DNA from 2 places in the Brevundimonas sp. GW821-FHT10E09 genome. Region 1 is predicted to be linked to the other one. Evidence: riboswitches for the same ligand, from Rfam matches in the RefSeq annotation. Region 1 holds a riboswitch; the other holds the start of a gene.
The links. A riboswitch is a leader RNA that binds a small molecule or an ion and turns the genes downstream of it on or off. The one in region 1 is predicted to bind cobalamin.

Region 1 (15,283 bases):
TGATGCGCGACACGCCGGCGGCGGCCAGACGTTCCCGCAGCCACTCGCGCAGCTTCAGGTCCTGGTGCAGCAGGCGGGAATAGTCGGCGCCGGCGGCGAACCAACGGCTGTCCCACGTACGGTTCACGCCGAGGCGCAGACCGATCGGATTGATTTTCTGACCCATCAGGCGGCCTCGCCGGCTTCACGGACCACGATGGTGATCTCGCTGAACGGTTTCAGGATGCGCGACGAACGGCCACGAGCACGGCTCGCGAAACGCTTCATCACCAGGTTCTTGCCCACGAAGGCCTCGGCGACGACCAGGTTGTCGATGTCGAGGTTGTGGTTGTTCTCGGCGTTCGAGATCGCCGAATACAGGACCTTGCGGACGTCGGTCGCGATACGCTTACGGCTGAATTCCAGCTCGTTCAGCGCCTTCTGAACCGGCATGCCGCGGATCGATGCGGCGACCAGGTTCAGCTTTTGCGGGCTGATGCGCACGTTGACCAGCTTGGCGCGGGCCTCGGTCGGGGCGACCCGACGAATGTTCTTGGTCTGGGCCATCAGTTACTTCCTTTTGGCCTTCTTGTCCGCCGCGTGACCCGGGAAGTTCCGGGTCGGGGCGAACTCGCCGAGCTTCATGCCGACCATCTCTTCCGAGACCGACACGGGCACATGCTTCTGACCGTTATGGACGCCGAACGTCAGACCGACGAACTGCGGCAGGATGGTGGAGCGGCGCGACCAGGTCTTGATCACGTCCTTGCGGCCCGACGTTTGAACGGCGTCGGCCTTCTTGAGCAGATACCCGTCGACAAACGGGCCTTTCCAGGAGGAGCGGGCCATTCTTAGCGAGCCTTCTTAACGTGGCGGGTACGGATGATGTACTTGTCCGTAGCCTTGTTCTTGCGGGTACGGGTGCCCTTGGTGTCCTTACCCCACGGCGTGACGGGGGTGCGACCACCAGAGGTCCGGCCTTCACCACCACCGTGCGGGTGGTCGATCGGGTTCATGGCGACGCCGCGGACGTGCGGGCGGAAGCCCATGTGACGCTTGCGACCGGCCTTGCCCAGGTTCTGGTTCATGTGGTCGGGGTTCGAAACCGCGCCCACAGTGGCGATGCAGCCGTCCAGGACCATGCGCAGTTCGCCCGAGCCGAGACGGATCTGGGCGTAGCCCTGATCGCGACCCACCAGCTGGGCGTAGGCGCCGGCCGAGCGAGCCAGCTGGGCGCCCTTGCCCGGCTTCATCTCGATGTTGTGGATGATCGTACCCACCGGCATCGAACGAAGCGGCATGGCGTTGCCCGGCTTCACGTCGGTCTTTTCGCCCGCGATCACCGTGTCGCCGGCCTTAAGGCGTTGCGGCGCGATGATGTAGGTCTTCTCGCCGTCTTCGTAGGTCACGAGGGCGATGAAGGCCGTGCGGTTCGGATCGTATTCCAGACGCTCGACCGTGCCGACCATGTCCCACTTGCGACGCTTGAAGTCGATCTTGCGGTACAGGGTCTTGGCGCCGCCGCCGCGGAAGCGGACCGCGATGCGACCGCCCTGCCCGCGTCCGCCCGACTTGGTCAGGCCTTCGGTCAGCGACTTTTCCGGACGGCCCTTGTGGAGCTCCGAACGGTCGACCAGCACGAGGGCGCGACGGCCCGGCGAGGTCGGATTGTAATGTTTCAAGGCCATCTGATCAGAGCCCCGTGGTGACGTCGATCGACTGGCCGTCGGCCAGGGTCACGATCGCTTTTTTGATGTCCACGCGACGACCCAGGATACCCCGGAAGCGCTTGGTCTTGCCCTTTTGAACCAGGGTGTTGACCTTCAGGACGTTGACTTTGAACAGGCTTTCGACCGCCGCGGCGATCTCGTCCTTGGTCGCCGTGTCGGCGACGCGGAAGACGACCTTGTTCTGCTCGGACAGGATCGTGGCCTTTTCGGTGATCACCGGAGCCAGGATGGTGTCGTAATGCTTGGCGGTAGGTTGAGCGGCCATTACGCGGCTTCCTTATCGCTGAAGCGGGCTTCGATCGCCTCGATAGCGGCCTTGGTCAGCACCAGCTTGTCAGCCCGCAGGATGTCATAGACGTTCAGGCCGGCGTTCGGCAGCACGTCGATGTGCGGGATGTTGCGTGCGGCCAGGCCGAAGTTCGTGTCGACTTCCGGACCCGCGATGATGAGAGCCTTGGTCCAGCCCAGCTTGCCGAGCGTCTCGCGCAGCGAGGCGGTCTTGGCTTCCTTGACCGAGACGGTGTCGACGACGATCAGGTCGCCCGACTTCGCCTTGGAGGACAGGGCGTGACGCAGAGCAAGCGCGCGGATCTTCTTCGGCAGCGAGAAGCCGTGGTCGCGAACGACCGGACCGAAGGCGCGCGAACCGCCGACGAACTGCGGTGCACGGCGCGAACCGTGACGAGCGCCGCCGGTGCCCTTTTGCTTGTACATCTTCTTGCCCGTACGAGAGTTCTCGTTGCGGGTTTGAACCTTGTGCGTGCCGGCGCGGCGCTTGGCCAGTTGCCAGTTGACGGTGCGGGCCAGGATGTCGCCGCGGATGTCGGAGATGCCGAAGACGGCGTCCGACAGTTCCACGTCGCCAGCGGCCTTGCCGTCGAGTTGGATGACAGAGAGTTTCATTACGCTTCACCGCCTTCGGTCGCTTCGACGGGGGCTTCTTCAGCCGGGGTCGAGGCGGGTTGAGCAGCAGACTTGCTCGACTTCAGCGCACCGGGGAACGGAGCGTCGGCCGGACGAGCCTTCTTGATGGCGTCACGAACCTTGACGTAGCTGCCGTCATGACCGGGGACAGCGCCCTTGATCAGGATCAGGCCACGCTCGGCGTCCACGCGGACGACGGTCAGGTTCTGGGTGGTGACGGTTTCGGCCCCGTAGTGACCGGCCATCTTCTTGCCAGGGAAGGTCCGACCCGGGTCCTGACGGTTACCCGTCGAACCGTGCGAACGGTGCGACAGCGAAACACCGTGCGTGGCGCGCAGGCCGCCGAAGTTCCAGCGCTTCATGGCGCCGGCGAAACCCTTACCAATGGTCTCGCCCTGGATATCGACCTTCTGACCCACCACGAAGTGTTCGGCCGAAAGCTCGGCGCCCACATCCAGCAGACCTTCCGCATCGACGCGGAACTCGGTCACATAGGCTTTCGGTTCGACTTCCGCCTTGGCGAAGGTCTCGCGTTGAGCCTTGTTGGTGTTCTTGGCCTTCTTCGTGCCAGCGCCCAGCTGGAGAGCGACGTAGCCGTCACGCTCCTGGGTACGTTGGCCGACGACCTGGCAGCCGTCGAGCTGAAGCACAGTGACCGGTACGTGCGCGCCGTCATCGGCGAACACGCGGGTCATGCCCAGCTTCTTGGCGATCACGCCCGTGCGCATCGGATCCCGCCTCTTTCTACTTTAAATCTTGATCTCGACGTCCACACCGGCGGACAGGTCGAGCTTCATGAGCGCGTCCACGGTCTGCGGGGTGGGGTCGACGATGTCGAGCACGCGTTTGTGCGTGCGGATTTCAAACTGCTCACGCGACTTCTTATCGACGTGCGGAGAGCGGTTCACGGTGAACTTCTCGATCAGGGTCGGCAGCGGAATCGGACCGCGAACGGTCGCGCCGGTGCGCTTGGCTGTATTGACGATCTCGCGCGTCGAGAAATCGAGGACGCGGTGATCAAAGGCCTTGAGCCTGATGCGGATGCTTTGATCCATATCGGTGCTTACTTCCAATGCGGTCGGAGGACCGCGTCCCTGTGAACCATTTCAAAGACCGAAGGCCTTCGGGCATAGAGCCCTCAGGGAACGCAAATCCGCAAAAACGATCGGCCCACGCAGTCGCCTGCGAAGGCCGCTAAAGTCCTGGGTCACTGCAAAGAACAGGGTCTCAGGTCGTTCCTGCGAACCGCGTCTGCATCCGGGGATGCACAGCCGGTCCAACAAGAGTGGGGCTTATGCCTACCGATTCCATTTTCGTCAAGCGGCGAAACCGTGGCGGCGACAGGATTCCGTCAGGCCGGTTCCAGCGTCGCCGCAGGCTTCGAAATCGGCGCAGATCGCCCCGCCTCATCGACCGCCACCATGACGAATTCGGCCACGGCCGACCGCCGTCGTTCGCCGGTCAACAGCGCCTCGGCCCACAGCTCCACCTCTATAGTGACGGAGGAGCGGCCGACCCGCGTGACGCGCGACGCCAGTTCGATCATGTCTCCTTCTCTTATAGGCGACGAGAAGTCGATGCGGTTCGACGCCGCCATGACCATGACGCCCCTGGCCCGCCGCGTGGCGCAGATGAAGGCGGCCTTGCCCATCAGCTTCAGGGCGTCGCCGCCGTAGAGGGTGCCATAGTGGTTGGTCCAGGTCGGGAAGACCATCTCCGCCGTCCGCAGCCAGCCGTCCCCCGGCTCCTCCCCCTTGTCCGGAACCGACGGCAGGTCGCCCTGCCCCGCTTCGCGGGGCGCCACCATGTTGAACACGCCGCGCGTACACAGGCGGCGCTCGCCGCTGACCGGCGCCTCGGCCCACAGTTCGACCTCGACCCCCATGGAGGTTCGGCCCACGCGCGCCACCCGACCCGTCGCCTCGACCATTTCGCCGATCCGGGCGGGTGCGGCGAAGTCGATCCGCTCGCAGCCGGCCGTGACCGTGTGCCGCCGCGCATGACGCGCGGCGGCCAGGAAGGCGACCTTGTCCAGGTGCGCCAGACCGACGCCCCCGAACAATGTGCCGTGGTGGTTGGCGTCGCCGGGGAACACCATGTCTATAAGCGTGACGCTCATCCCCCTACGGCCTCCTGGCGCGCGGCCTTCGCGGCCGAGACCATATTGGTCAGCGCCGCCTCGGTCTCGGCCCAACCGCGGGTCTTCAGGCCGCAGTCCGGGTTCACCCACAGCCGGTCCGCCGGCAGCTTGCCCGCCGCCGCCGTCAACAGGGCCGCCATCTCGTCCACCGACGGCACGCGCGGCGAGTGGATGTCATAGACGCCCGGCCCGATCTCGGCCGGATAGCGATAGTCGGAGAAGGCGTCGAGCAGCTCCATCCTGGACCGCGAGGTCTCGATGGAGATGACGTCGGCGTCCATGGCCCCGATGGACTGGATGATATCGTTGAACTCGGAATAGCACATGTGGGTGTGGATCTGGGTTTCGTCCCGCACGCCCGAGGCGGTGATGCGGAAACACTCGACCGCCCAGTCCAGATAGGCCGCCCAGTCGGCGCGGCGCAGCGGCAGGCCCTCGCGCAGGGCCGCCTCGTCGATCTGGATCACGACGGCGCCGGCGGTTTCCAGATCGATCACCTCGTCACGGATGGCGAAGGCGATCTGGCGGCAGGTCTCGCTGCGCGGCTGGTCGTCGCGCACGAAGGACCAGTTCAGGATCGTCACCGGGCCGGTCAGCATCCCCTTCATCGGCCGCTCGGTCAGGCCCTGGGCGTAACGCCACCATTCCACCGTCATCGGTCTGGGCCGCGACACGTCGCCATAGATGATCGGCGGCCGCACGCAGCGCGAGCCATAGGACTGGACCCAGGCGGCCTTGGTGAAGACGAAGCCGGACAACTGCTCGCCGAAATACTGGACCATGTCGTTGCGCTCGAACTCGCCGTGGACCAGCACGTCCAGACCCAGGTCTTCCTGCCATTTCACCGTCCGCGCCGTCTCTTCGCGCAGGAAGGCGGCGTAGGCGGCGTCGTCGATGACGCCCTTGCCGTGATCGGCGCGCGCCTTTCGAACCTCGGCCGTCTGGGGGAAGGAGCCGATGGTGGTGGTCGGATAGGCGGGCAGGTTCAGCCGCCGCTGCTGCACCGTGCGCCGGATCTCGAAGCTGGAGGTGCGGGTCGACAGGGCGGGGTCGGCGTCCGCGGCGCGCGCCTGGACCTTCGGATCATTGATGCGCGGCGAAGTGCGGCGCGAGGCGACGGCGGCGGTCGAGGCGTCCAGTTCGGCCTTCACCGCATCGCGGCCCTGGTTCAGGGCGCGGGCCAGGGTCGCCAGTTCGGCCACCTTCTGCACGGCGAAGGCCAGCCAGTTCCTGATCTCCGGCTCCAGGGCCGTCTCACGCTCCAGATCGATGGGGGTGTGGAGCAGCGAGCAGGACGGCGCCAGCACCACCCGGCGGCCCGAGGCGACCAGGGGCTCGACCCGGTCCAATACGGCGTTCAGATCGGCCTTCCACACATTGCGGCCGTCGATGACGCCCAGCGACAGCACCTGATCGGGACGCATGTCCGAAGCGACCGGGGCCAGTTGCTCCGAGGCGCGGATCAGGTCGAGATGCAGGCCATGCACCGGCAGCTTCAACGCCGTATGCAGATTGTCGCCCAGCGCCCCGAAATAGGGGGTCAACATCAGCTTGATCGGCGGCGTCACATCGGCCAGCACGCGATAGGCGTGATCATAGGCGGCCTTGGCCTCGTCGCTCAGGTCCGTGACCAGGCAGGGTTCGTCCATCTGCACCCAGGTCGCGCCCGCGCGCGCCAGCGACCGCAACACCTCGGCATAGACCGGCAGCAGGCGAGGCAGCAGGCTGAGGACGTCGAAGTCGGCCCCGCGCGTCTTGCCCAGCAGCAGATAGCTGACCGGCCCCAGCAGCACCGGCCGGGTGTCGATCCCCTGCCCCCTGGCTTCCAGATACTCGTCCAGCGCCTTGGTCGAGCCCAGCCGGAAGACCTGATCCGCCGTGAACTCGGGCGCGAGATAGTGGTAGTTGGTGTCGAACCATTTGGTCATCTCCATCGCCGGCGCGCCCTCACCGCCGCCGTGGACATGACCGTGTTCGCAGACCGGACTGTCGCCGCCGCGGGACCCCGGCGCCCCAGACCCTCGGGCCATGGCGAAATAGGTCGCCAGATCGACCCGATCCCCGCTCCAGCCATAGGCGGCGGGCACGGCCCCGACCATGGCGGTCAGGTCCAGCACCTGATCATAAAGAGAGAAGTCGTTCGACGGCACGATGTCGGCGCCCAGATCGCGCTGGCGCGCCCAGGTCAGGGCGCGCAGCTCGGCGGCGGTGGACAGCAGGGCGTCCCCATCGATCTTGCCGGCCCAATAGGCCTCAAGCGCGGTCTTCAGCTCGCGCTTGGGGCCGATGCGGGGAAAGCCGAGGGTGGCGACCTGGACAGTGTGGCGGGTCATGACGTTCGAAACCTGTGTTGTGGCCAGGTTTCGGACAGGGGCGCATCGACGCCGACGCGGACGTGCAGGGTCCGGCGGCGCGCATGCGGCCTGACCGGACACCCCGCCGGAGGACGTTATCTGTCGGGGCAGGTCTCCTGGCTCACGGGTCGACGCCTCGGATCCGGCCTTCCCGGCGCGAACGCCAGTGACACGAGATGGACCCTCGACTCGCCGCTTACAGTTGCGGGGGCAGCGCCGGTTTCACACCGGCTTCCCTCTTAGCTCCACGCGCCCCGAAGACCGCGTGCAGACCACGACCCGGGCACATGACCGCAATCAAGCGCAGCCGTCAATACATATAAGGATATCCTTATATGATTGCGGCTCGTTAACCCCTTGCCGCAGGAAACGCGCGCGCGTGACACATTTCGACCACAAGGCGTGGCGGATGAGCCACATGTCAGTTTCAAGACACTTATGTAACGACGGTTTATTGCTCAGCTTCTAGCGCCGGCTGGTAGCAGCCGCCCTCCCTGGGCCTCCACCCGGGCACAGACTGCTAAGGACAAAAGAAAATGAAGACGATCCTCCTCGCCTCGGCCGCCGCCGCCACCCTGTTCGCCGCCCCGGCCTTCGCCCAGAACGCCATCGGTTCGGTCGGCGTGACCTACTCCAACCCGTCGGTCGAAGTCGCCGGCGATGACGTCGACGCCGACGTCTGGACCGTGGACGGCACGGTCGCCCTGCCGGCCGCCGACTGGACCGTGACCCTGAACGGCGCCGTCGACTACACCAAGGCCTTCGGTGAAGAAGACGTCACCGGCGTCGCCGCCGCTCACCTGACCAAGATGTGGACCTCGGACGTCCGCGCCGGCGCCTTCGTCGCCGCCAACGACATCGGTTCGGGCAACGATCCCGTCTGGACCGTCGGCGCCGAAGCCCAGAAGTACCTGTCCAACGCGACCCTGACCGGCCTGGTCGCCTACACCACGTCTGACGACAGCGACGCCGACATCTGGACCGTCGGCGGCGACGCCGCCTTCTACGTCATGCCGAACCTGCGCCTGAACGCCGGCGTCAGCTACAACAACGTGGACGTGGCCGGCGGCGACGTGGACGCCTGGACCTATGGCGTGGGCGCCGAGTACGAAATCGAGAACACCCCGTTCTCGGTCGGCGCCGCCTATACCCGCGCCGACGTCGACTCGATCGACGTCGACACCTGGTCGCTGGGCCTGCGCTACAGCTTCGGCGGCGGTCTGCAAGCGCGTGACCGCGCCGGCGCCGGCCTGAACGTCTCGTCGATCACGAGCGTCCTGGGCGGCCTGTAAGCAACGGCCTCCCTCACGGGATGAGAAGAGCCCCGGCGGAGCGATCCGCCGGGGCTTTTTTCATGTCCGGATCGACGCACGAAAAAGGCCCCCAGGGTTCCACGACCGGGGGCCTTTCCTCTCGCGGCGAGATACGGGTCTTAACGCCCGATATGAAGCGTCCCTGATCCGACGACGGTGCGGGACACAGAGCCTGTGGCGGCGGCGACGCGGACGTTCCCCGAGCCGGCGATGGCGACGCTGAGGTCGCGGGTCGTTCCGCCGTAGCGGACGTCCCCGGACCCGCCGATGGCGACCGACAGCTTGTCCAACCGACCCTGGCGGACGTTCACCCCGCCCGAGCCGCCGATGGAGATGTCGCCCTGACCATTGGCGCTGGCGACCTCCACATTGCCCGAGCCGCCGACGGCGACCTTGAGGTCGCCCGTGCCGCCGGCCGAAACCGAGCCTGAACCGCCGACGCTGGCGTCCAGCGTCCGCGACGTCCCGGCGCGGATCGACCCCGAACCGCCGACGCCCAGCTCAAGGTCGCCGTCCACATTGGCGATGGTCCAGCCGCCGCAGCCGCCGCTGTCCAGTTCGACCGAGCGCGCGCCGCGTCCCACGGCGCCGAATACGGCGCCGCCGGCGCTGACATCCACGTTCCGCGGCGTGCGCAGGATGATCAGGGGCGCGTCCTCCAGCCGGATGCGGCCCAGATCGCGCACCTCGACCGTCGCGCCCTGGCCGGGCTGGGCTGCGTCTGCGCGGCCCGAGTTGCAGTTGCGTATGCCGTCGCCACGACCCCAGAGGCCATTGCGGCGAAGCCCGCCGTCGATCTCCACGTCACGGCCGTTGCGCCGCACCTGTACGGCCGGCAGCCGTGACCGGCCCTGCGTCACCTCGACGGCGATGTCCTGGCGGTCCTCGACGATGACGACCACGCGCGCCACGGCGTTGCGGATCTCGACTTCGCCGGCCGATGCGGGCGCGGCGGCGGCCAACCCCGTCAGGGCGGCGACGGCGGCGGCGGCGATCAGAGCGGTTTTCATGGAGGCGTTCCCTTTCCCGGATATGAGGAAAAGGTGCGCGCTGGCGACCCGCGAGTCATTTTAACTCGAGGTCATGAACTCGAATTAACGGGTGGCGTTCAAGGCGCCCGCGCCGTCCGCAACCCCGACCTCGGGCTGGAAGTCGCGCTCGAAGGTCGCGATCCGGCTCTTCATCGCCCCGGCTCGTTTCAAAGCCAGCGACGCCACCCAGCGCGCCGCCAGTTCCGGCGCCGCCATGCCGTCGGTGAGGCGCGGCTCGCCGCCCCGGCTGCGGATCACGGCGTTGGTGAACAGTGCGCCGTTTCTGAACCGCGACGGCCAGGTCTGGAAATCCATCGACAGGCTGACGCAGAACCGGTCCAGGTTCTCCACACGATGCGGCGCGTACAGGGGCCAGGTCAGGGCGCGGCCGGGCTCCAGATCCATGATCTGGGCGTCGTTCTCGAACGCCAGATCATAGGGCAGTTCCTCCGTCGTCTGGCGCGCAACGACCTGTTCCATGCTGCGCTCGGGCAGATGCCGCTCGTCGCCCGGATAGACGAACAGCCGCTTGCGCCCGCGCAGGTGGAACAGAACCACCCCCGCCGCATCGAAATGATAGGGCACCCGCGCCTTGGGCGAGGACAGGATCAGCTGGCCCGCGTTCCGCACCGCTCGCAGGCCCGGATAGGTCGCCTGGATCGCGGCGAAATCCTTCATCGCCGCCGCCCACAATTCGGGCCAGGCCGTCTCGACCCCGCGCAGATTGACCCAGAGCCGGCCCTGTTTGATCGCCTCCAGGAGATCCTCGCCCGACAGCCGCCCCCGCGCGCCGGTGCGCAAGCTGACCTGGCCCGCGTCGTCGTAGTCGTACAGATTGATGTCGAACAATTCGGCCGGATAGCGGTCCAGCACGGCGGCCAGGGCCGTATCCTCGGCGAAGCCCTGTTCCACCAGGCTGTGCGGATGGGTCTTGGCCTCCGCGATGGGGCCGGGGTAGCGGGTGCGGCGGCCGCTCATGATCCTATCCTCAGACATGGGCGACGCGCGCCGTCTTCTTGCGGGCGGCGGCCTTGCTGACGGCGGACCGAACCGCGACGGCCGCGCCGCGCAGCCGCCCGACCGGCGAGGCCTCGCAGGCCTCGATGGTGGACCAGCGACGGCGCAGCGACGCCCGCAGCGCCTCGCCCCGGCCGCCCGCCTTGTCCAGCACCCCCACCGCCGCGTCGCCCAGGGCCTGGGTCAGGCCGGGCCGCATCACCACCGCCTCGCGCACCGTCTGCCGGGCGTTGACGAAATACTTCTTGTAGCTCTCGCCCTCGAACCCGAAGTCGAAGACCCGGAAACCCTCGGCCGAGGCCAGCCGCATCGTGTCCATGCTCAGCAGTATCCCCGGCGAGCAACGCGCCAGGCTGGGCTCATAGACCGGGAACCAGAAATGATAATGCCGACCAGCGTGTAGCGAGAACTCGATCGCCACCAGCTTGTCCCCCGCATGCATGGCCGCCATCGAGGCCCCGAAGTCAGGCCGGGGGTCCGCCATCAGGGCGTGGAGCAGGTCGCGCGTCCAGCCACAGGCGAAAATGTCGTGCAGGCCCGAGCGGCGATACTGGGCCGCCTTCAGATCGATCAACTGGTCCAGCAGGGCGGGGTCGTGCAGGCCGCGTTCGACCCGAACGGGGCCCAGCTCGGCCTCCAGGCTGCGGCGGGCCCGTTCCTTGTCCTTGAAATATTTGCCGAAGGTCACGCGACGCTCGGCGTACCAGGCGTCGAAGCCGGCGTCCGGCATGGCGACCTGAACGGTCTCACGCGCCTGGCCGGTCTCGGCCGCGCCGATCCAGCCGGGGACGTTCAACCGGCGTGCATGAAGCAGGTGCGCCACCTGTTCCAGCGTGATGGTCTCGCCCTCGGCGGCGATCACGCCATGATAGTCGTTCATCGGCGCACCCAGCGGCTGCACCGATCCGCCGCGTTTCTGATGCGGGAAGAAGCCGACGATCCGCCCGCCGCGCCGAAACACGGCCACGGCCGCGCCCGGACAGACGCGGGCGGCGATCTGCGTATAGTCCCAGCGGAAATAGGGACTGGTCAGGGCCGGATTGGTCGTCGTCCAGTCGCGCCACAGGGCGATCGCGGCGGCGTCCATCGCCTCCGCGCTCATGATCTCGACCTGCAGCGTTTCGGCCATGCGCGTCCTCATGCGACCCTTGGGAGCAAGGTCCATTCCAGAAACCATGCGCCATGGCCCGTTTCGGTATGGTTCATCGTCATGGTGAACGGGGTGATATCGCCACAGCCGGGAGCCCCGCCGCCCCGCGCGCGTTGCCATCCCTGCGGAGGCCTGCTCCGCCAGGAGACCCAGATGACAGACGCACGTCCCGACAATCGCAACGTAGAGAACGAAAACCTGCGTCCGGACCACGACGGCGAACCGCCGCGCCCCGCGACCGAACCCAAGGGCTCAGAAGGCTCCAGCAACTCCGGCGAGACCGCGACCGATCCCGCGACGGGCGAAGAGAACTGAACCCGACGCCACCACGCCCTTGTCTGTCGCCTCCGAAAGCTCCCGAATGAACCGCCGTTTCGCCTGCCTCGCCTCCAGTCTCGCCGTCCTGACCCTGGCCGCCTGTTCCCCGCCCGCCGACCATGACCGAGATGCGGCGACGTCCCCCGCCGCCGAAGTCGGGCAGTCAGGGCCCCTGTCGCGCGACGCCATCGAGAACAGCGCCTATTCGCCCCCCGCGCCCGACGCGCCCCCGACGACGGCGCAGAATCCGGCTCAACCGGAACCGGCCCTGATCCGCGCCCAGATTTTGCTGGAACGGGCGCGGTTTTCGCCCGGCGCCATCGACGGACTGGCCGGCTCGAACATGCGTCAGGCGATCTCGGCCTTCCAGGTGGCGCAGGGTCTGCCCGTCACCGGCGAACTGGACGCCGACATCATGGGCCGGCTTCGCGCCGTGGGGATCGGCGCCGTGACCTCGACCTATCGGATCACCCAGGAGGACGTGGCCGGCCCCTATATCGGCGTGGTTCCGACCGATCTGGAAGCCCAGGGCGAGGCGGCCGCCATGGGCTACGCCAATATCGTCGAAGCCCTGGCCGAGCGGTTCCACGTGACCGAGGGCCTGCTGAGGGCGATGAACCCGGGCGCGGACTTCAACCGCGTCGGCCAGACCCTGCTGGTTCCGGCGGTGAACACCACGCCCCTGCCGGCTGAGGTGGACCATATCGACGTCAACAAGGCCGAGGGGTCGGTCAAGGCGTTCGCCGCCGATGGCAAGCTGATCGCCTATTTCCCGGCCACCATCGGCAGCGGCGACAATCCGACGCCCACCGGCACGGTCAAGGTCAACGGCGTCGCCCGCAATCCGAACTATACCTATGACCCGTCCAAGCTGAGCTTTGGCGAAGGAAGCCGCAAGGTCGTGGTTCAGCCGGGACCGAACAATCCGGTCGGCGTGGTCTGGATCGATCTGAACAAGCCCAGCTACGGCATCCACGGCACGCCCGACCCGCATCTGGTCGGCAAGACCGCTTCGCACGGCTGCGTCCGCCTGACCAACTGGGACGCCTGGATGCTGGCCGACAAGGTCAAGCCCGGCGTGACCGTGCGGTTCGTCTGACTACTGGACCGCGCCGAAAGGCGTTCCGTCCCAGAAGTCGCAGTGGTGGCGGCCGAAGAAGTCCTTATCCAGTCGGTCGCCCTGGGCCGTGAACACCCGCACCGGCCCCGCACCCTCGACGCGGGGCCATTCGGGGCCGAAGTCGCCTTGGCCGAAACCGGCCCACAACCTCTGCATCCGGTCGGACAGGGCCTTTTGCCGGGGGGTGAACCGCTTCACATCGGTGAAGACCCAACTGGTCCCGAACACATAGGCCAGTTCGCTGGCGTGATAGGCGCCCAGGTCGAGGCCGACCAGCCAGTCCGGCAGGACGAAGGGCGCGCCGCGATCCGCGAACTCATAGCCCCAGACCGGCACATAGCGGGACAACTGACGGCGCAGGGCCTGGGACGGACAGGCGAACCTCTGGTCGGTGAAGTTCGCAGCGATGGCGTAGGCCGGCCCCTCAGGACCGACGGGATAGCGGTCCAGCACGCGCGGGCCGACATCGCCGTACATCCAGATCGTCTCCTTCTGGTAGCGATCCATGTCCTTGACCTCGTTGGCGAACAGCCGCCCCTCGTCCAGGTTCGTGCCGACGATGACCGGCACGCGGGTGAAGCGGCCCTCATGGATCGCCAGGGCCGGGTTTTCCGGCACAGTCGCGTCGGTATGAACCGGTCCCCAGGATCCAGGCCCATTGATCCCCGCCCGCAGGGACGGCGCGCGCGCCAACCGCCAGGCCGGCAGGGCCTTCAGACAGTCGATCTGATCGGAGCCGCCACACCCCAGGTTTTCCGCAAACTTCGCCCCGGTCCTGGCCGCCTCCTCCGCGCTGACCAGGGACGACGGCTCCAGACATCCGCCGCTTTGCATGATGACCCGCTGGTACAGACCCTCGGATTTGGGCGAGGCCATCAGGTAGCAGGCCGTCCATGCCCCTGCGCTCTCGGCGAACAGGGTCACATTGGCCGGATCGCCGCCGAAGGCCGCGATGTTCCGATTCACCCATTGCAGGGCCGCCTGCTGGTCCATCAGGCCGAAATTGCCGCCGAAGCCTTCGCTCTCCGCCTGGAATTTCGGATGGGCCAGCCAGCCCAGGGCGCCCAGGCGGTAGTTCAGGGTGACGACCACCCGATCCTGATCGGCGGCCAGTTTCGACGGATCATAGTTGACGCCCGAGCCCACAGTGAAGGCGCCCCCGGGGATATAGACCATCACCGGCCGCAGCTCGGCGGCGTCTCCGGCGGGCATATAGATGTTCAGATACAGACAGTCCTCGCCCCCCACGACGAGGCCGCCGCCCCCGCCCAGAATGGCCTTGCGCCCAATGGCCTGGGTGCAGTCCGATCCCGGCCGGGTCGCATCGCGCACGCCGGTCCAGGCCTGGATCGGCTGCGGCGCGCGCCAGCGTAGATCGCCGACCGGCGGACGGGCGAAGGGCACGCCCAGAAAGGCGCGAACCCCCGCGCCCTGAACGCCGCGCACCGTCCCGGCCTGGGTCGTCGCCAGCACGGACCGGGCGTCGCTGGCGAACCGGACATGATCGACCTTGCCGGGATGGGTGGCGCAGGCCGCAAGCAGCAGGGACGCAAACAGAAGCGACAGAAAACGCATGAAGACCCTTGGCCGAGACGAGCGAGCTTAACGCGGCCGAAGCCAGAGCGTTTCGTTCGCGCCGAACGGCCGCGACATCAAGGCCAGAGGCGTTCGCGGCTCCAGGCGTCGCCGTCGCGCGTGAAGCGCAGCCGGTCGTGCAGGCGGAATGGACGGTCGCGCCAGAATTCGACGCTTTGCGGCGTCACACGCCAGCCGGTCCAGCGTTCGGGGCGCGGCACCTCGTCGCCTTCGAACCGGGCGGTCTCGCGCGCCACGGCGCCTTCCAGCGTCGCACGCGTGTCCAGCGGACGAGACTGGTCCGAGGCCCAGGCCCCGACCCGGCTCTCGCGGGCGCGGCTGGCGAAATAGGCGTCGGCCTCTTCCTTGCTGACCGGCTGCACCTGGCCGCGCACCCGCACCTGACGCCGCAACGACTTCCAGTGGAAGGTCAGGGCGGCCACCGGACGGGCGTCCAGCTCCAGACCCTTGGCGCTCTCGCGGTTCGAATAGAAGGTGAAGCCGCGCCCATCCACATCCTTCAGCAGGACGATCCGGGCGTCAGGCATGCCGTCGGCGTCCACCGTAGACAGGGTCATGGCGTTGGAATCATTGACCTCGTGCGCCCCCGCCTCGGCCAGCCATTCGACGAA
Region 2 (15,283 bases), on a different contig from region 1:
ACGCCGACGACGCCGATCTGGACCTCTATGTCGAGGGCCGCGAACAGCTGGACTTCACCACCAGCTATGACTTCGGCAACGGGGTCGAATTGTTCGGCGAGGCCAAGAACCTGACCGACTCGGCCGGTGTTCGCTACTATGGCTCGCGCGAGCGCACCTACGAGTACGAGAAGTTCGGCTACAACATCTTCGTCGGCGTCCGCTTCAAGCTCTAGGACCCCGAAACCTAGACGCAGAAAGGGCCGGACGGCGACGTCCGGCCCTTTTTCATGGGCGATGCGCGCCGCGCTTCCGGGCGGCTTGACGACGGGCCTCGTCATGAGGTCTGGGTATCGGAGACCACCCCCGCTCCGCTGGTTCGCCCCTTGCAGATCCTGGCGAACCTGGGCGGCGGACGCCCCAGATTGAAACGGATCGACCGAATGTTTCTCGAAGGCGAGGTCAACTGGACGCTGATCTTCGGCATCACGGCCGTCGTCGGCTACGCCCTCGCGGCCGTCGCCCTCTGGTTCGCCGTGACCCACGGCGCCCGCCACGCCAGCGCAAGCGACCAGCTCGACATCGTCCAGAAGGTGGCCGAATCCTCGGACAGACGCCTGTTCGAGACGATGAACGCCGTGCCCGTGGCCATGGTCGAGACCGACAGCACGGGCAAGTTCGTCTTCGCCAACCGCGCCGCCCATCAGCTGCTGGGCCGTCGCGACGCCGAACTGCTGGGCCTGCGCTTCCATTCCGCGACCTGGGGCATCACCTTCCCGGACGGCAAGCCGATCCCCGCCGACCTGCTGCCCAGCGCCCGGGCCCTGCGCGGCCAGACGGTGCGGGGCTTCCAGCATCTGATGATGAACGCCGCGACCCGCAAGAAGATGCTGGTTTCGGTCACGGCCATGCCGATCGAGAACGAACGGGGCCAGATCACCGGCTCCATCGCCGCCATCGTCGAGACCGACGTCCTGACCACCCCCGCCATCGAACCGGCGCCGCCCCCGCCGCCGCCCGCCGCCCGGCCCAGCCTGGCCGACCGGGTGTTCGACGCCGCCTCCGGCGCCTTGGTGGTGGTCGACGCCGACGGCCGCATCCGCCAGGCCAACCGCACCGCCCTGATCATGCTGGGGCGCGGCGAGGGGGTGACGGGTTCCGACTTCGCCGACCTGTTCCTGCCGCTGGACCGTCGCACCGAGGGCCGCCAGGCCTTGCGCGCCGCCCTGAACGCCGATGACGGCGAGGCTGCGCCGATCGAGACGGTGGACGCGGACGGCGCGGGGATCCGCTGGACCCTGACGCCCCTGGCCGACGAGGCGGATCGTCCGGACGCCGTCCTGCTGGCCGGCGCCCCCTTGGCCGACATCGCCCCGATGGAGACCGGCTCTGAAACCGCAGAACCGGCCCCTCTGTCCGATGCGCCGGAAGACGACGCCGGCCAGGACGATCCGCGCGATCCCGTCGCCGAGGCCCTTCAAACGGCGCAGGCGGACTTCGCCCGCCGCGAGAGCGAAATCCTGGCCGCCCATAATCAGGCCCTGCTGGACACGGTCGCCGAGGCCGCGCGCGCCGAACAGGCGGTTCGCGCCGAGCTGGAGGCCGAACGGCGCATGGCCAATGTCGGCCGTCTGGCCGGCGGCGTGACCCATGATTTCAACGCCCTTCTGGGAGTCATGACCTCGGCCCTGGACATGATGCTGCGCCATGCCGACGAGCCCGAGCGCATCCGCCGCCTGGGCCAGGCGGCCCTGGCCGCCGGTCAGCGCGGCGAACGCCTGACCCGCCGCCTCAGCGCCTTCTCGCAGGACGAGGACCGCACCAATCTTCAGCGGCTGGACGTCGGGATCTTCCTGGCGGGCCTGGAGACCAAGCTGCGTCTGCTGTCGGGGCCGTCGATCGACCTGATGATCGAAACCCCGGCCCAACCGGCCTTCGCCCGGATCGATCCGGCGGCCTTCGAGGCGGCGGTGCTGGCCCTGACGCGAAACGCGGTCGAGGCGTCGAACGGCGTCGGGTCGGTCGCGGTGCGGCTGGCGATGATGGCCGACGACAGCCTGAGACTGAGCGTGCGCGATTCCGGCCCCGGCATGGACGCCGACACCCTGCGCCGCGCGGCCGAGCCCTTCTTCACCACCCGGCCGGACGCGGCCGGCCTGGGCCTGTCGCAGGCCTTCGCCTTTGCGCGCCAGTCCTCGGGCGCCCTGGCGATCGACAGCACGCCGGGCGAAGGGGCGGAGGTCTCCGTCACCCTGCCCCGCGCGGAGCAGCAGGACGCGGACGCGAGCGAAAATACGGGCCAGACGGACGAACCGGCGCCTGAAATCGTCTCCTGACGGCTTCCTACCCCTGCAAAGGTCGATTCCGGCGTCCCATATGTCGCCCGGCGGTTGACCCCTGCGGGGTCGGCGCTAGTGTCCGCCCGCCTGCCCCCACGCGCCAGAAGACCAGAGGATATCATGGCCGAAGCCCCCGTTCCCTACGACGTCGTCATCATCGGCGGAGGGCCCGGCGGCTATAACGCCGCGATCCGCGCCGGCCAGCTGGGCCTGAAGGTCGCCTGCGTCGAGATGCGCGCCACCCTGGGGGGCACCTGCCTGAACGTCGGCTGCATGCCGTCCAAGGCCCTGCTCCACGCCTCGGAAATGTTCGACGCCGCCAACAGCGAGTTCGCCAAGATCGGCATCGAGGTCCAGCCCAAGCTGAACCTGGGCCAGATGCACAAGGCCAAGGACGACAGCGTCACCGCCCTGACCAAGGGGATCGAGTTCCTGTTCAAGAAGAACAAGGCCGACTGGATCAAGGGCCGCGGCAAGATCGTCGCCAAAGGCAAGGTCGAGGTGACCGCCGCCGACGGTTCGGTCCAGACGCTTGAGGCCAGGAACATCGTCATCGCCACCGGCTCGGAGCCCACCCCCCTGCCGGGCGTCGCCTTCGAGGCGGGCAAGGTGATCGATTCCACCGGCGCCCTGTCCCTTCCGGCCGTGCCGAAGAAGCTGATCGTCATCGGCGCCGGCATCATCGGCCTGGAGCTGGGTTCGGTCTGGCGCCGCCTGGGCGCCGAGGTGACGGTGGTCGAATTCCTGGACCGGATCACCCCCGGCATGGACACCGAGGTCGCCACCGCCTTCCAGCGCACCCTGACCAAACAGGGCATGGTCTTCAAACTGGGCGCCAAGGTCACGGGCGCCAAGCCGGTCAAGGACGGGGTCGAACTGACGGTCGAACCGTCGGCCGGCGGCGCCGCCGAAACCCTGAAGGGCGACGTCGTCCTGGTCGCCATCGGCCGCCGCCCCTACACCGAGGGCCTGGGTCTGGAGACCATCGGCGTCACGCCGGACAAGCGCGGCTTCATCGACCATGACCACTTCAAGGTCGCCGGCCAAGTCAACGAGGGCGGCGTCTGGGTGATCGGCGACGTGACCCACGGCCCGATGCTGGCGCACAAGGCGGAAGAAGACGCGGTCGCCGTGATCGACACCATCGCCGGCAAATACGGCCACGTCGACTACGCTCTGGTGCCCAACGTCGTCTACACCTTCCCCGAAGTGGCCTGGGTCGGCCAGACCGAGGACCAGCTGAAGGCCGCCGGCATCGCGTACAAGAAGGGCAAATTCCCCTTCACCGCCAACAGCCGCGCCAAGATCAACCACGAGACCGACGGCTTCGTGAAGGTTCTGGCCGACGCCGCCACCGACAAGGTTCTGGGCGTCCACATCATGGGTCCGCAGGCCGGCGAGATGATCCACGAGGCCGCCATCACCATGAGCTTCGGCGGCGCCTCGGAAGACATCGCCCGCACCTGCCACGCCCACCCGACCCGTTCGGAAGCCGTCCGCCAGGCGGCCATGGACGTCGAAGGCTGGATGATGCAGGCCTGATCCGCCGCGCCCCGACGGGCGTCTGACATGAAAAAGGCCCGCTCGGCAGTCGCCGAGCGGGCTTTTTTGATCTTGTCCGGCTTGGGCTTAGGCGGCCCAGACGGTCCGGGCGTCCTGAGACTGGCTGTCCACACCCGGCTCGCCGATGCGGAAGCGCGACACCAGCTCGGCCAGTTTTTCCGCCTCCTGGCTCAGCGCCTGGTTGGCGGCGGTGGTCTGTTCGACCATGGCGGCGTTCTGCTGGGTCGTCTGGTCCATCTGGTTCACGGCGACATTGATCTCGGCCAGACCCACGGCCTGTTCCTGGGCCGAGGCGGCGATTTCGCCCGCCAACTGGTTGATCTCGGCCACCTGGTTGATCAGGGCGGTCAGGGCGCCGCCGGTCTGGGACACCAGCCGGGCGCCTTCGCCGACGCTGGCGCCCGAGGCGGCGATCAGGCCCTTGATCTCGCGCGCGGCGTCGGCGGAACGCTGGGCCAGGGCGCGCACTTCCGACGCCACCACGGCGAAGCCGCGGCCGGCCTCGCCGGCCCGCGCCGCCTCGACGCCCGCGTTCAGGGCCAGAAGATTGGTCTGGAAGGCGATCTCGTCGATGACGCCGATGATCTCGCCGATCCTGCCCGAGGTCGCCTCGATCTCGCCCATGGCGGCGGTGGTGTCGGCGATGATCCGCTCGCGCGTTCCGGCCCCGCCGCGCGCCTGGGCGGTGATCTCGGCGGCGGACCGGGCGCCCTCGGCCGTCTTGCGGACAGTGACGGTGATCTGATCCAGGGCGGCGGCGGTCTGTTCCAGGGCGGCGGCCTGGCGTTCGGTGCGGCGCGACAGGTCGTCGGTGGCCGTGGACACCTCGGCGGTTCCGGCGCGCATCGCCCCGACCAGATCGACGATATCGGCCATGGTGGCGGCCAGGGTGTCGGCGGCGGTGTTGTAATCGTCCTTCAGCTTGCGGCTGCGCTCGGCGAAGCTGGCGGTGATGCGGTGGTTCAGGTCGCCGCGCGCCAGGGCCGCCAGACCCTGGCCCAGGGCCCCGACCACGACGGCGTCTTCCTCGGCCAGGCGTTCGCGCTCGGCCTCGCTGGCGGCGTGGGTGGCGCGGGCGGTTTCGCGCATCGCCTCGGCCTCGGTCTCGGTCGCCTTCTGACGCACGGCGGCGTCGCGGAAGGCGATGACGGCGCGCGCGATCTGACCGATGTCGTCGCCGCGCGAGACCCAGGGGGCGTCGAAATCGGTGCGGCCCTGACGCAGGGCCTCCATCCGCTCGCACAGGGCCTGCAGCGGCGAGAACATGCGGCGCGAGGCGACCAGACAGCCGCCCACCACCAGCAAGGTGACGACGACGCCGCAGATCAGCAGGCCGGCCATCATATGGTTCACCGAGGCCATGAAGTCGGCCTTGGGAATGCCGACATACAGCACGCCGATGGTCTGGCCGGCGGCGTTCTTGATCGGGTCGTAGGCGACGAAATAGGGCTTGCCCAGGATGTCGGCCTGACCACGATAGGGTTTGCCGGACTTCAGCACCGCGTCATAGACGGGGCCGGGCTTGAGTTTGGTGCCGACAGCGCGCGAACCGTCGTCCTTGACCACATTGGTCGTGACCCGCAGGTCGTCCATGAAGACCGTCGCCGTGCCCCCCACCAGGGCCTTGATCCGATCGACCGGTTCGACGAAGTCGTTCATCGGCGTGGAGCCGACATACAGTCGGCCGTCCCGCGCCGAAAACCCGTCGCCGTAGTCGGCCAGCACGTCCCAGGCGACGCGCATATTGGCCTCCTGGCGTTCGGCGGCGCTGGCCTCTGCATCCCGGGTCAGCAGCACCACGGCCACCGCCAGCAGGATCGCGGTCAGGGCGGCCAGGGCGCCGATCACCATGAGGGCGATCTTGGCCGAAAGGGAAAGCGCGCTGGGTTTCATCGCCGTATCCAGTGGAGGCTTCGGGTCTTCAGTCAAGCATCCCTGACATGAGCAAGGTTAAGAACCTTCCCCGACGGCAATACTCTATCTCATCTCGATGTGAGCATTCCCTTGAGCCTGTAGAGGGCCTCCAGCGCCTCGCGCGGGGTCAGGGCGTCGGGGTCCACGGCCCCGAGCGCCGTCTCGACCGGCGAGGGCGCAAGGACCGGCGCCGGTTCCGCCAGGGCGAACAGCGGCAGGTCGTCCAGACGGGCGGTCGCCGCCTTCTCCCCTTCCAGCCGTTCGAGCACGGATCTCGCGCGGGCGACCACGGCGCCCGGCACGCCCGCCAGTTTGGCCACCTGCACCCCATAGGACCGGTCCGCCGCCCCCGGCGCCGCCTCGTGCAGGAAGACGAGATCGCCGTTCCACTCCTTGGCCACCATGGACAGGTTGCAGACATGGTCCAGCCGCGTCTCCAGCTGGGCCAGCTCGTGATAGTGGGTGGCGAACAGGGTGCGCGCCCTATTGGTCTCGTGCAGGGCCTCCGCCGTGGCCCAGGCGATGGCCAGGCCGTCATAGGTCGCCGTGCCGCGCCCGATCTCGTCCAGAACGACAAAGCTGCGCGGCGTGGCCTGGGTCAGGATGGCGGCGGTCTCGACCATCTCCATCATGAAGGTGGACCGCCCCCGCGCCAGGTCGTCGCCCGCCCCGACCCGGCTGAACAGCCGGTCCACCACGCCCAGACGCATCGACAGCGCCGGCACGAAGGCCCCGGCCTGGGCCAGGATCACCAGCAGGGCGTTCTGGCGCAGGAAGGTGGATTTACCGGCCATGTTCGGCCCGGTGACGATGGCCAGACGGGCGCAATCCGCCCCGGAGCCGTCCAGCCGCGCATTGTTGGGCGTATAGGGATCGCCGGCCGCCTTGACCGCCGCCTCGACCACCGGATGCCGCCCGGCCTCGACGGAGAAGGCCAGGCTGTCGTCCACTACCGGCCGGGTCGCCCCGACCTCCTGCGCCCATTCCGCTAGGGCCGCGTGGGCGTCCAGTTCGGCCAGGGCCTCGGCGACCGCCTGCAGCGGTTGGGCCAGACGGGCGACCTCGCGCCGCCAGGTCTCGAAGGTCTCGGCCTCGATGGCCAGGGCGCGGTGGCCGGCCTGGCTGATCTTGGCGTCCAGCTCCGACAGTTCGACCGTGGTGAACCGCACCTGGCTGGCCAGGGTCTGGCGATGGATGAAGGGGCTGTCCGGCCCGGCCCGCAGCAGGCCTTCCGCCGCCTTGGCCGAGGTCTCGAGGAAATAGCCCAGGACGGCGTTGTGCTTGACCTTGAAGGCCACGCCCGACTCCGCCACGGCCCGCGCCTCCAGATCGGCGACCACCCGGCGGCTGTCGTCGCGCAGGGTGCGGGCCGCGTCCAGTTCGGGACGATAATCGGGGCGCACGAAACCGCCGTCGCGCGCCAGGTGGGACGGCTCGTCCACCAGGCCGTCGATCAGATCAGCCTTCAGCCGCGACACCTCGGGCGACAGGCTGAGACGATCCAAGGCCAGGGCGATGCGGCGCGGCTGACCGGTGATCGGATCCACCTGGCCGATGAACAGGCCGGCCACCCCCTCCGCTATGGTCAGGCCGACACGCACCGCCGCCAGATCGCGCGGACCGCCGCGTCCCAAGGCCAGCCGTCCGACCGCGCGGGCGATGTCCGAGGAGGCCTTCAGCCCCTCGCGCAGGTTGCGGCGCAGATCGCGCCGCTCCAGCAGCCATTCGACCGCGTCGAGCTGTTCGTTGATCGCCAGCGGATCGCGCAACGGCCGGGCGATCCGCTCCGCCAGGGCCCGGGCCCCGCCCGAGGTGACGGTGCGGTCGATACAGGCCAGCAGCGAGCCTTCGCGTTCGCCCCTCTGGGTCCGGTCGATCTCCAGACTGGTCCGCGTCGCGGGGTCGATGGCCAGAAAACCGCTCTCGCCCAGCCGACGCGGCGGCGCCAGGGCCGGGACCTTGCCGGCCTGGGTCGTCTCCAGATAGGCGGCGATCAGGCCCAGGGCCGAAATTTCCGCCTCCTCGAAGGCGCCGAATCCGTCCAGGGCCGCGACGCCATACAGCCGCTCGACCCGCGCCTGGGCCGCCTGGGGCTCGGCGATGGCGCTGGCCAGGGCCTGAACCACGCCGCCGGACCCGTCCAGGGCGTCCCGCGTCGCCGGGTCCGAATAGATCCGGTCCGTGACCAGAACCTCAGACGGCCGGAACGCCGCCAGGGCCGCGCCCAGGTCCTCCAGCGCACAGGCGACGCTGTCCACAGCGCCGGACGACAGCTCCACCACCGCCACCGCCGCCCGCCCCTTGCGCACCGCCACGGCCGCCAGACGATTGGCGCCCCGCGCATCCAGCAGACTGTCCTCGGTCAGGGTGCCCGGCGTCACCACCCGCACCACGCCGCGATGGACCACGGCCTTGCCGCCGCGCTTCTTGGCCTCGGCGGGATCTTCCAGCTGTTCGCAGATGGCGACCTTGTGGCCCAGGCGGATCAGCCGGGCCAGATAGCCTTCCATCGCATGGACCGGCACACCGGCCATGGGGATGTCCTCGCCCTGGTGCTTGCCCCGCTTGGTCAGGGTGATGCCCAGGGCGGCGGCCGCCACCTCGGCGTCCTTGAAGAACAGTTCGTAGAAATCCCCCATGCGGAAGAAGAGTATGGCGTCCGGCTGTCCGGCCTTGGCCGTCAGATACTGCGCCATGAAGGGCGTCGCCCCTTCCAGCGAGGCGGCGACTTCAGGCGAATGTTCGGGGGAGGGAAAAGCGGGCGCGTTCATGTGCCGTCAGGGTGACGGATCGCGACCGACCGCTCAAGCCCGTTAACGGCTCTTGCACAGGCTTGTCACCCCTGCGATAGGCCGTGTCAGGCGGTTAAGGGAACACGGTGAGACACCGTGGCTGTGCCCGCAACTGTAGGCGGCGAGAGCGTCGTCCGTCCGGGGTCTCGACCCCGGCGCCACTGGGTGACTGGGAAGGCGAGGACGGCGGTTTATGACCCGCAAGCCAGGAGACCTGGCCGCCTGACGTCGCTCGTCCGCTGTCCGGGACCAGACAGAGGCGCGGGGACTTCTCGTCGTAGCGACCCGATCTTGCGCCGTCCGGACCTTTCAGGCCCGGCGGATCGGCTCGCTCATACCGGTTCCTCGCGCGCACTCGCGGAGCCGACATCGGGGATTCTCGCTCAATGAAGCGCTCCATTCTTCTCTCCACGGCGGCCCTGTCCGCCGCCTTCGCCGCGCCCGCCTTCGCCTTTGACGAGGCGACCCAGCTGGACGACGTCGTCATCACCGCCACCCGTATCTCGGCGATTGTCGCCGACACGCCCGGCGCCCGCGTCATCGACGCCAAGACGATCGAACAGCGCGGCGCCGTCTTCGCCGCCGACATCCTGTCCGACGTGCCGGGCCTGTCGGTGACGCGCACGGGCGCCTTCGGCGGCCTCGCTCAGGTTCGGATGCGCGGCGCCACGCCCGGCAAGACCCTGGTCCTGGTCGACGGCGCGCCTGTCAACGACGCGGCTGAGCCAAACGGCGCCTATGATTTCTCTGGCTTCGAACTGGGCGACATCGACCGGATCGAAGTCCTGTCCGGTCCCCAGTCGTCGCTGTGGGGGTCCGACGCCATCGGCGGGGTGATCTCCTTCACCACCAAGGAGATCGACGGTCTGCGCGCCGAAGCCGAGGCCGGCAGCTATGACACGGTGCGCGGGCGTCTGGCCGCCGGCGTCGCCAATGAGACCTATGCCGTCAGCGCCTATGTATCGCATTTCGACACCGATGGAATCTCCGCCGCCGACGAAGCCAACGGCAATCCCGAGGCTGACGGCTTCACCACCACCACCGCAGGCGTGAAGGGACGTTACGCCGTCTCCGACAACGTCAAGTTCGACGGATCGGCCCGCTGGTCCAAGAGCGATGCCGATATGGATAACGGTTTCCCGGTCTCCGACAATGACGACACGTCAGAATCCGAACAATGGTCGGGCTTTGCTCGCGCGAGCGTCGAAGGCTTCGGGCTAGACCACCAGTTCAGCGTCTCGACCTCGGACATCGAGCGCCAGACCTTCAGCGCCTTCCCCTCGACCTTCAAAGCCGACCGTCAGGCCTATCGTTGGCAGGCGAATGGCGAGGCCGGCGCAGCCACCTACGCCTTCGGCGCCGAACGCGAGGAAAGCGAAGGCAGTATCTCGACAGGTGACAAGGTCAGCCTGGGCACGAGCTCGGTGTTCGGCACGGCCCGTTATGAAGTCAGCGACGCCCTCAGCATCACCAGCGGCCTGCGGTTCGACGATACGGACGACTTCGGCTCCAAGACCACCGGCCGGATCTCCGCCGCCTATGAATTGACCGGCGGTTTCATCCTGTCGGGCGCCTATGGCACGGGCTTCAAGGCCCCGTCAGTCAGCCAGGCGGTTTGCGACTTCTGCTTCTCGTCGACTCCCTATCCGACCCTGAAGCCGGAAACGGCCGACAGCATCGAAGTGGCACTGGGTTGGGCCTCGGCCGACGGTCGTTTCGACGGCCGCGCCACCCTGTATCGCCTGAATGTCGAGGATCAGATCATTTACTTCTTCAATGAAGATACTTTCGATATCTACTACGACAACGTCGATCGGACCCGCTCCGACGGCGTCGAACTAGAAGGCCGCGCCCTGCTGGGGGCCGGCTTCGATCTGACCCTGGCCTATGCCTGGACCGACGCCGAAGACCGCTCGACCGGCGCGCGCCTGCTGCGCGTGCCTGAACATGCGGGATCGGCCACCCTGGGCTGGACGGGTGATCGGATTTCGGGCGCCCTGACCGTCCGCGCCGAGGGCGACCAGGATGATTCCGGCGGGGTGCGCGACAGCTTCGTCACCGCCAACCTGAACACGGCCTATCAGCTGACCGATCAGGTCGCCCTGACGGCCCGGATCGAGAACCTGGCCGACGAGCGGTATCAGCAGGTGCTGGGCTACGGCGAGCCCGGCCGGTCGGCCTATGTCGGGGTCAGGCTGCGCTACTGATCCGCGCGCGGGCGTCGGCGGTGAAGGCCGCCGGCGCCTCGAGCGCCAGCTCCGGCCAGCTCAGATCGGGGCCGGGCGCGTGGGCGGCGGCCAGGATGGCGCGCAGTTCGGCCGCCGAGGCCACGCTGGCGACCACCCGGTCCACCGCCTTCAGCGAAAACGCATAGGCCAGGGCCGCCTGCATCGGATCGCAGCGCCGTTCGGCCAGACGCCGGCGCGTCCGCGACAGGGCCTGGGCGTAGTTGGCCAGATGGGGCGGCAATTCATCGCCGACCGCGAACAGAAGCCCGCCGGCGAAGACCGAGGCCAGGTGCACCTCGGCGCCGCCGGCCTTGATCTCGTCCAGCACGCCCTCGGCGGCGGCCCGCTGGTCCAGCAGATTGCAGGAAATCTGAACCACGTCGGCCTCCAGCCGGCGCGCCAGCAGGGCCGGGCCGTCCTCGACCGTGGCGCAGAAGCCGATGCTGCGGAACAGGCCGCGGGTCTTCAGGGATTGCAGCCGGTCCCACAGGGCGCGGCCCTCGGCCCCGGCCAGGTCGGCGGCGTTATTGACCAGCAGGGCCTCGCCGCGCGGCAGGCCCATGCGTTCCAGCGACCGGCGCGCCCGCGCCTCGACCCGATCCAGGCCTTCGCTCAGGGCCACGGTTTGAACCGTCACGCGGAAGGGCGAGGGGAAGGGCCAGGCCTGGCCCAGCAGCCGTTCGCCGTCGCCGCCCGGTTTGGTCGCGATCATCTTGACACCGGCGTCCGCGCCCGTCTGCAACAGGAAGCGCATGGCGTCCTCGCGCGCGCCCGACGGCGCGGCCATGAACGGATTCAGGGCGCGTCCCGGCTCTGTCACCACGGCGAGAGCCAGGCGATCTATGGGCGAAGGCGCCGAAGGGGTGGCGGGGGAATGCGTCACATTCCCATCTTGCACCTCCAAAGCTTAAAGGAGGTTGAGCGAGACGTTACGCGAGTCTTACCTGGAGATCGTCGGTATGGCGGATCAGGCGTCGGCGTCGGGCTGCCGATCCGGGTGCGCCGCCCCGAAGGCGGAGTGGTCCAGCGCCCGCGCCTCCACCGCCAGAAGCCCCGGCCAGGCCTCGAGCGCCATGTTGAACCGCCGCGCGGAATAGAGCTGCGGCATCAGATAGCAGTCGACCAGGCCCGGCCGGTCGCCGAAACTCCACCCCTGGCCGTGGCGGCCCACCAGGATCTCCAGGGCGTCGAAACCCGGCGCGATCCAGCGCGCGGCCCAGGCGTCCACGGCGGCCTGGTCCGCCGCGAAATCCTCGCGCAACGACCTGAGGACGCGCAGATTATTCAGCGGATGAATATCGCAGCCGATCAGGGCGGCCATGGCCCGGACACGGGCCCGGTCGGCCGATCCCTTCGGCAACAGGGCCGGCTCGGGATGAACCTCTTCCAGCCATTCCAGAATGGCCGGGCTCTGGGTGACGACCTGATCCCCGTCCTGCAGGGCCGGCACCATGCCCTGGGGGTTCAGGGCCAGATAATCGGCCGCCTTCTGCTCGCCCTTGCGCAGGTCATGCGCCGCCGTCTCATAGGCCAGGCCCTTGAGGCACAGGGCGATGCGGACCCGGTAGCTGGCGCCCGAGCGCCAATAGCCGTGCAGGATCATCAGACGATCTTGAAGCTCAGGGGCGCCAGGCCGTCGATGGTCACGACCACCGCGTCGCCGCGCGCCAGGGGTCCGACGCCCGACGGGGTGCCGGTGAAGATCAGGTCGCCCGCCTGGAGCGACCACAGTTTCCCGGCTGCCTCGACGATCTGATCGGGGTTCAGGATCATGTCGTCCAGGGTGCTGGACTGTTTCGTCTCGCCGTTGACGCTCAGGGCGATCACGCCCGCGGGGGCCGGAAGCGGTCCCAGGGTCAGGGCGCCGCAGGGGGCCGACTGGTCGAACCCCTTGGCTGCATCCCACGGCCGCCCGGCCTTCTTCGCCTCTGCCTGAAGATCGCGACGGGTCAGGTCGCAGCCGACCGCCCAGCCCACGATCCGCCCGCCCTCGCCGATGGCCGCCACCAGTTCGGCCTCGAAATGCAGATTGTCCGTCGCCGACGGATAGGCCGGGTCGGCCCCGTCCGACACCAGGGCGTCGCCGGGCTTGGAAAAGAAGAAGGGGGACTGCTTGTCCGGGTCCGACCCCATTTCGCGCGCATGGGCGGCGTAGTTCTGGCCGACGCACAGGATGCGGCGAACCGGGAAGCGCCGGGCGTCGCCGGTGATCGGCAGGGTCGGCAGGGGGCGGGGGGCGAACAGCAGGTCGGTCATTTCCCCAATCTAGAACGGCGAAACGCGCTTGACGAGGCCGGGGATCACGGGTGGGCGAAGGGAACCTCGCGCCGGGTGTAGCGTTCCGAAACGGGGTCCCCTATTCTATTGCCAAGCTTGAAACCGGAGCGCGCACCATGGCCACCACCAAGGCTAGAGAAGACATCAAGGCCGACCTGAAGACCCTCAAGGAGGATCTGAAGATCGGCGCCCGCGAAGAAACCCAGCGTCTGCGCGAAAAGGCCGAGGAGGCCGAGGCCAAGCTGCGGGCCAAGAGCGAGGAAGTGCGCGACCAGGCGCGCGGCTATTACGACACCGCCCGGGTGCGCGGCCGCGAATATTACGACGACGCCGCCGAACGCCTGGACGAGGCCCAGCGCTATATCGTCGAGCGGGTGCAGGAACGTCCGGTCCAATCGACCGCCATCGCCCTCGGCGTCGGCGTGGTGCTCGGCCTGCTTCTGGCCGGCCGTCGCCGCTGATGTTCAAGGGCATCGTCAAACGCATCGTGGCGACCAGCGTGGCCGCCGCGAGCGTCTTTCTGGCCGTGGTGTTTCTCGGCGTCGCCATCTTCCACGCCATCAGCCTGGTCACGACGCCCCTGGGCGCCTCGGCCATCACCTTCGCCCTGTTCGCCCTGGTCGCCCTGGTCGTCGCACTCGTCTTCCTGAAGGGCGAAAGTCACGACGAGGAGGACGAGGAGGATGCGCCGGACGGTCTGATCGGCAAGCTGATCCACATCGTTCGCGAACGCCCGATCATCGGCGCGGTCGGCGGACTGGGCGCGGCCTTCCTGTTGCTGCGCAATCCGGCCCTGGCCGCGATCGTCGCCAGCATGGTGGCCGAGCGAAAGATGGATCAGGGCGGCTACGCCAAAAGGCGCCGTCGGCGCTGAGGATTCTGCGAAGGCCACGGAACGCCCTGCGTCCGGGACCGTTGATCTTCCGACGGGACGAACGGCTGCAAGGCCGCCGTCGGAAACATCAACGCAGGAGAGCTAAACCCATGATTCGCTGGGCAATTATCTTCCTGGTCGTGGCCTTGATCGCAGCCGTTCTCGGCTTCGGCGGCATCGCGAACTTCTCGTTCGAGATCGCCAAATTCATCGCCGTGATCGCCATCATCCTGTTCGTCATCGCCCTCGTGGCCGGCGGACTTCGCGGACGCGGCGCCCCTCGATTATAGGGCTGCCGCTCCGGCGAAATGCAGAAGGGCCGGAACGCGAGTTCCGGCCCCTTTTCTATTTGCGGCGTCACCCGGGAATAGAGACGCGACGGCTCAGACCGCCGCCTTCTCCAGCTCGCCCGGCCTGTTCGGGCTGGGCGCGGTCGCGGCCTTGCGGGTGTCCTGACGACGCGGCAGCCGCCAGACCTGATGCGGGCTGTAGCCCCGCCCGTCCCAGGCCAGGGCCGTGACCGTAATGGTCCTGGCGTCCCAGTCCACCTGATTGAAGCCCGGCGGCGAGCCCCGCTCGCGGTGCGACAGGGTCCCGCACCCGACGGCGTAGGAGCAGCGGTCCGCCAGATCGATGGGCAGGGCGAAAGGCACATGGACATGGCCCGTCATGATCAGATCCACCCCGGCCTCGGCGAAGATCAGGGCCGCCTCGTCGCCGCGCTTGACGTCGCCGGTCATCGGCGTGCCGATCATCTCGACCAGGGGATGATGACAGGCCAGGATGCGCAACGCCCCGATCGGCGCCTGACGCAGGGCCTCGGCCGCACGCCGGGTCTGGTCCAGATCGATGACCCCCTTGGACCAGTTGGGCCGCGCCTGCCAGCCGCGCGCCGTGACGACGCCCCGCACCATCACCGTGTCGTTGCAGAACTGACCGTCATGGGCGGGGAAACCCGTCGCCGTCTCGAAGGCGCGCCATGGATGGAACAGGCGGGCGACCGGGCTCCAGTAGGGGACGTCGTGATTGCCGACGATGACGAAGCGCGGCTCCGGCATGGCCCGCATCCATTCCCCCGCCGCCCGGAATTCGACCGGATAGCCCTTCTGGGTGATGTCGCCGGTGATCAGAACCAGATCATTGGGCGTGGCGTGGGCGTATTCCAGCGCCGCCGCCACCGCCCCCTTGTGCTCGCATCCGAAATGAACGTCCGAAAACTGGAGAACACGCCCCATCAGAGACTGTCCTCGGCCGCAGGGGGCCGGGGCGCAAGGGCGCGGAACGCCTTGGGAATGAATCGCACGGTGGCCTCGGATT

Region 2: another riboswitch for cobalamin. It lies ahead of AC1RSI_RS11110 (TonB-dependent receptor plug domain-containing protein); the one in region 1 lies ahead of metE (5-methyltetrahydropteroyltriglutamate--homocysteine S-methyltransferase).

The regions. Positions count from the first base shown of each region.
Region 1 is NZ_JBXASO010000005.1:52,528-67,810, forward strand. Features, by position in the region: gene rpsC (30S ribosomal protein S3) at 1-166, opposite strand, end outside; gene rplV (50S ribosomal protein L22) at 166-546, opposite strand; gene rpsS (30S ribosomal protein S19) at 550-828, opposite strand; gene rplB (50S ribosomal protein L2) at 831-1,667, opposite strand; gene AC1RSI_RS06060 (50S ribosomal protein L23) at 1,672-1,974, opposite strand; gene rplD (50S ribosomal protein L4) at 1,974-2,612, opposite strand; gene rplC (50S ribosomal protein L3) at 2,612-3,361, opposite strand; gene rpsJ (30S ribosomal protein S10) at 3,383-3,688, opposite strand; gene AC1RSI_RS06080 (acyl-CoA thioesterase) at 3,985-4,752, opposite strand; gene metE (5-methyltetrahydropteroyltriglutamate--homocysteine S-methyltransferase) at 4,749-7,106, opposite strand; cobalamin riboswitch at 7,217-7,419, opposite strand; gene AC1RSI_RS06090 (porin) at 7,664-8,419, shown strand; gene AC1RSI_RS06095 (GIN domain-containing protein) at 8,560-9,450, opposite strand; gene AC1RSI_RS06100 (cupin domain-containing protein) at 9,535-10,449, opposite strand; gene AC1RSI_RS06105 (GNAT family N-acetyltransferase) at 10,460-11,617, opposite strand; gene AC1RSI_RS06110 (hypothetical protein) at 11,792-11,953, shown strand; gene AC1RSI_RS06115 (L,D-transpeptidase family protein) at 12,000-13,055, shown strand; gene AC1RSI_RS06120 (carboxylesterase/lipase family protein) at 13,056-14,651, opposite strand; gene pdxH (pyridoxamine 5'-phosphate oxidase) at 14,729-15,283, opposite strand, start outside.
Region 2 is NZ_JBXASO010000010.1:118,080-133,362, forward strand. Features, by position in the region: gene AC1RSI_RS11085 (TonB-dependent receptor) at 1-215, shown strand, start outside; gene AC1RSI_RS11090 (PAS domain-containing sensor histidine kinase) at 423-2,315, shown strand; gene lpdA (dihydrolipoyl dehydrogenase) at 2,439-3,860, shown strand; gene AC1RSI_RS11100 (methyl-accepting chemotaxis protein) at 3,948-5,774, opposite strand; gene mutS (DNA mismatch repair protein MutS) at 5,864-8,566, opposite strand; cobalamin riboswitch at 8,641-8,824, shown strand; gene AC1RSI_RS11110 (TonB-dependent receptor plug domain-containing protein) at 8,974-10,794, shown strand; gene AC1RSI_RS11115 (aldo/keto reductase) at 10,778-11,698, opposite strand; gene maiA (maleylacetoacetate isomerase) at 11,783-12,418, opposite strand; gene AC1RSI_RS11125 (fumarylacetoacetate hydrolase family protein) at 12,418-13,071, opposite strand; gene AC1RSI_RS11130 (glycine zipper domain-containing protein) at 13,209-13,553, shown strand; gene AC1RSI_RS11135 (hypothetical protein) at 13,553-13,966, shown strand; gene AC1RSI_RS11140 (DUF1328 domain-containing protein) at 14,077-14,256, shown strand; gene AC1RSI_RS11145 (metallophosphoesterase family protein) at 14,350-15,201, opposite strand; gene AC1RSI_RS11150 (diacylglycerol/lipid kinase family protein) at 15,201-15,283, opposite strand, start outside.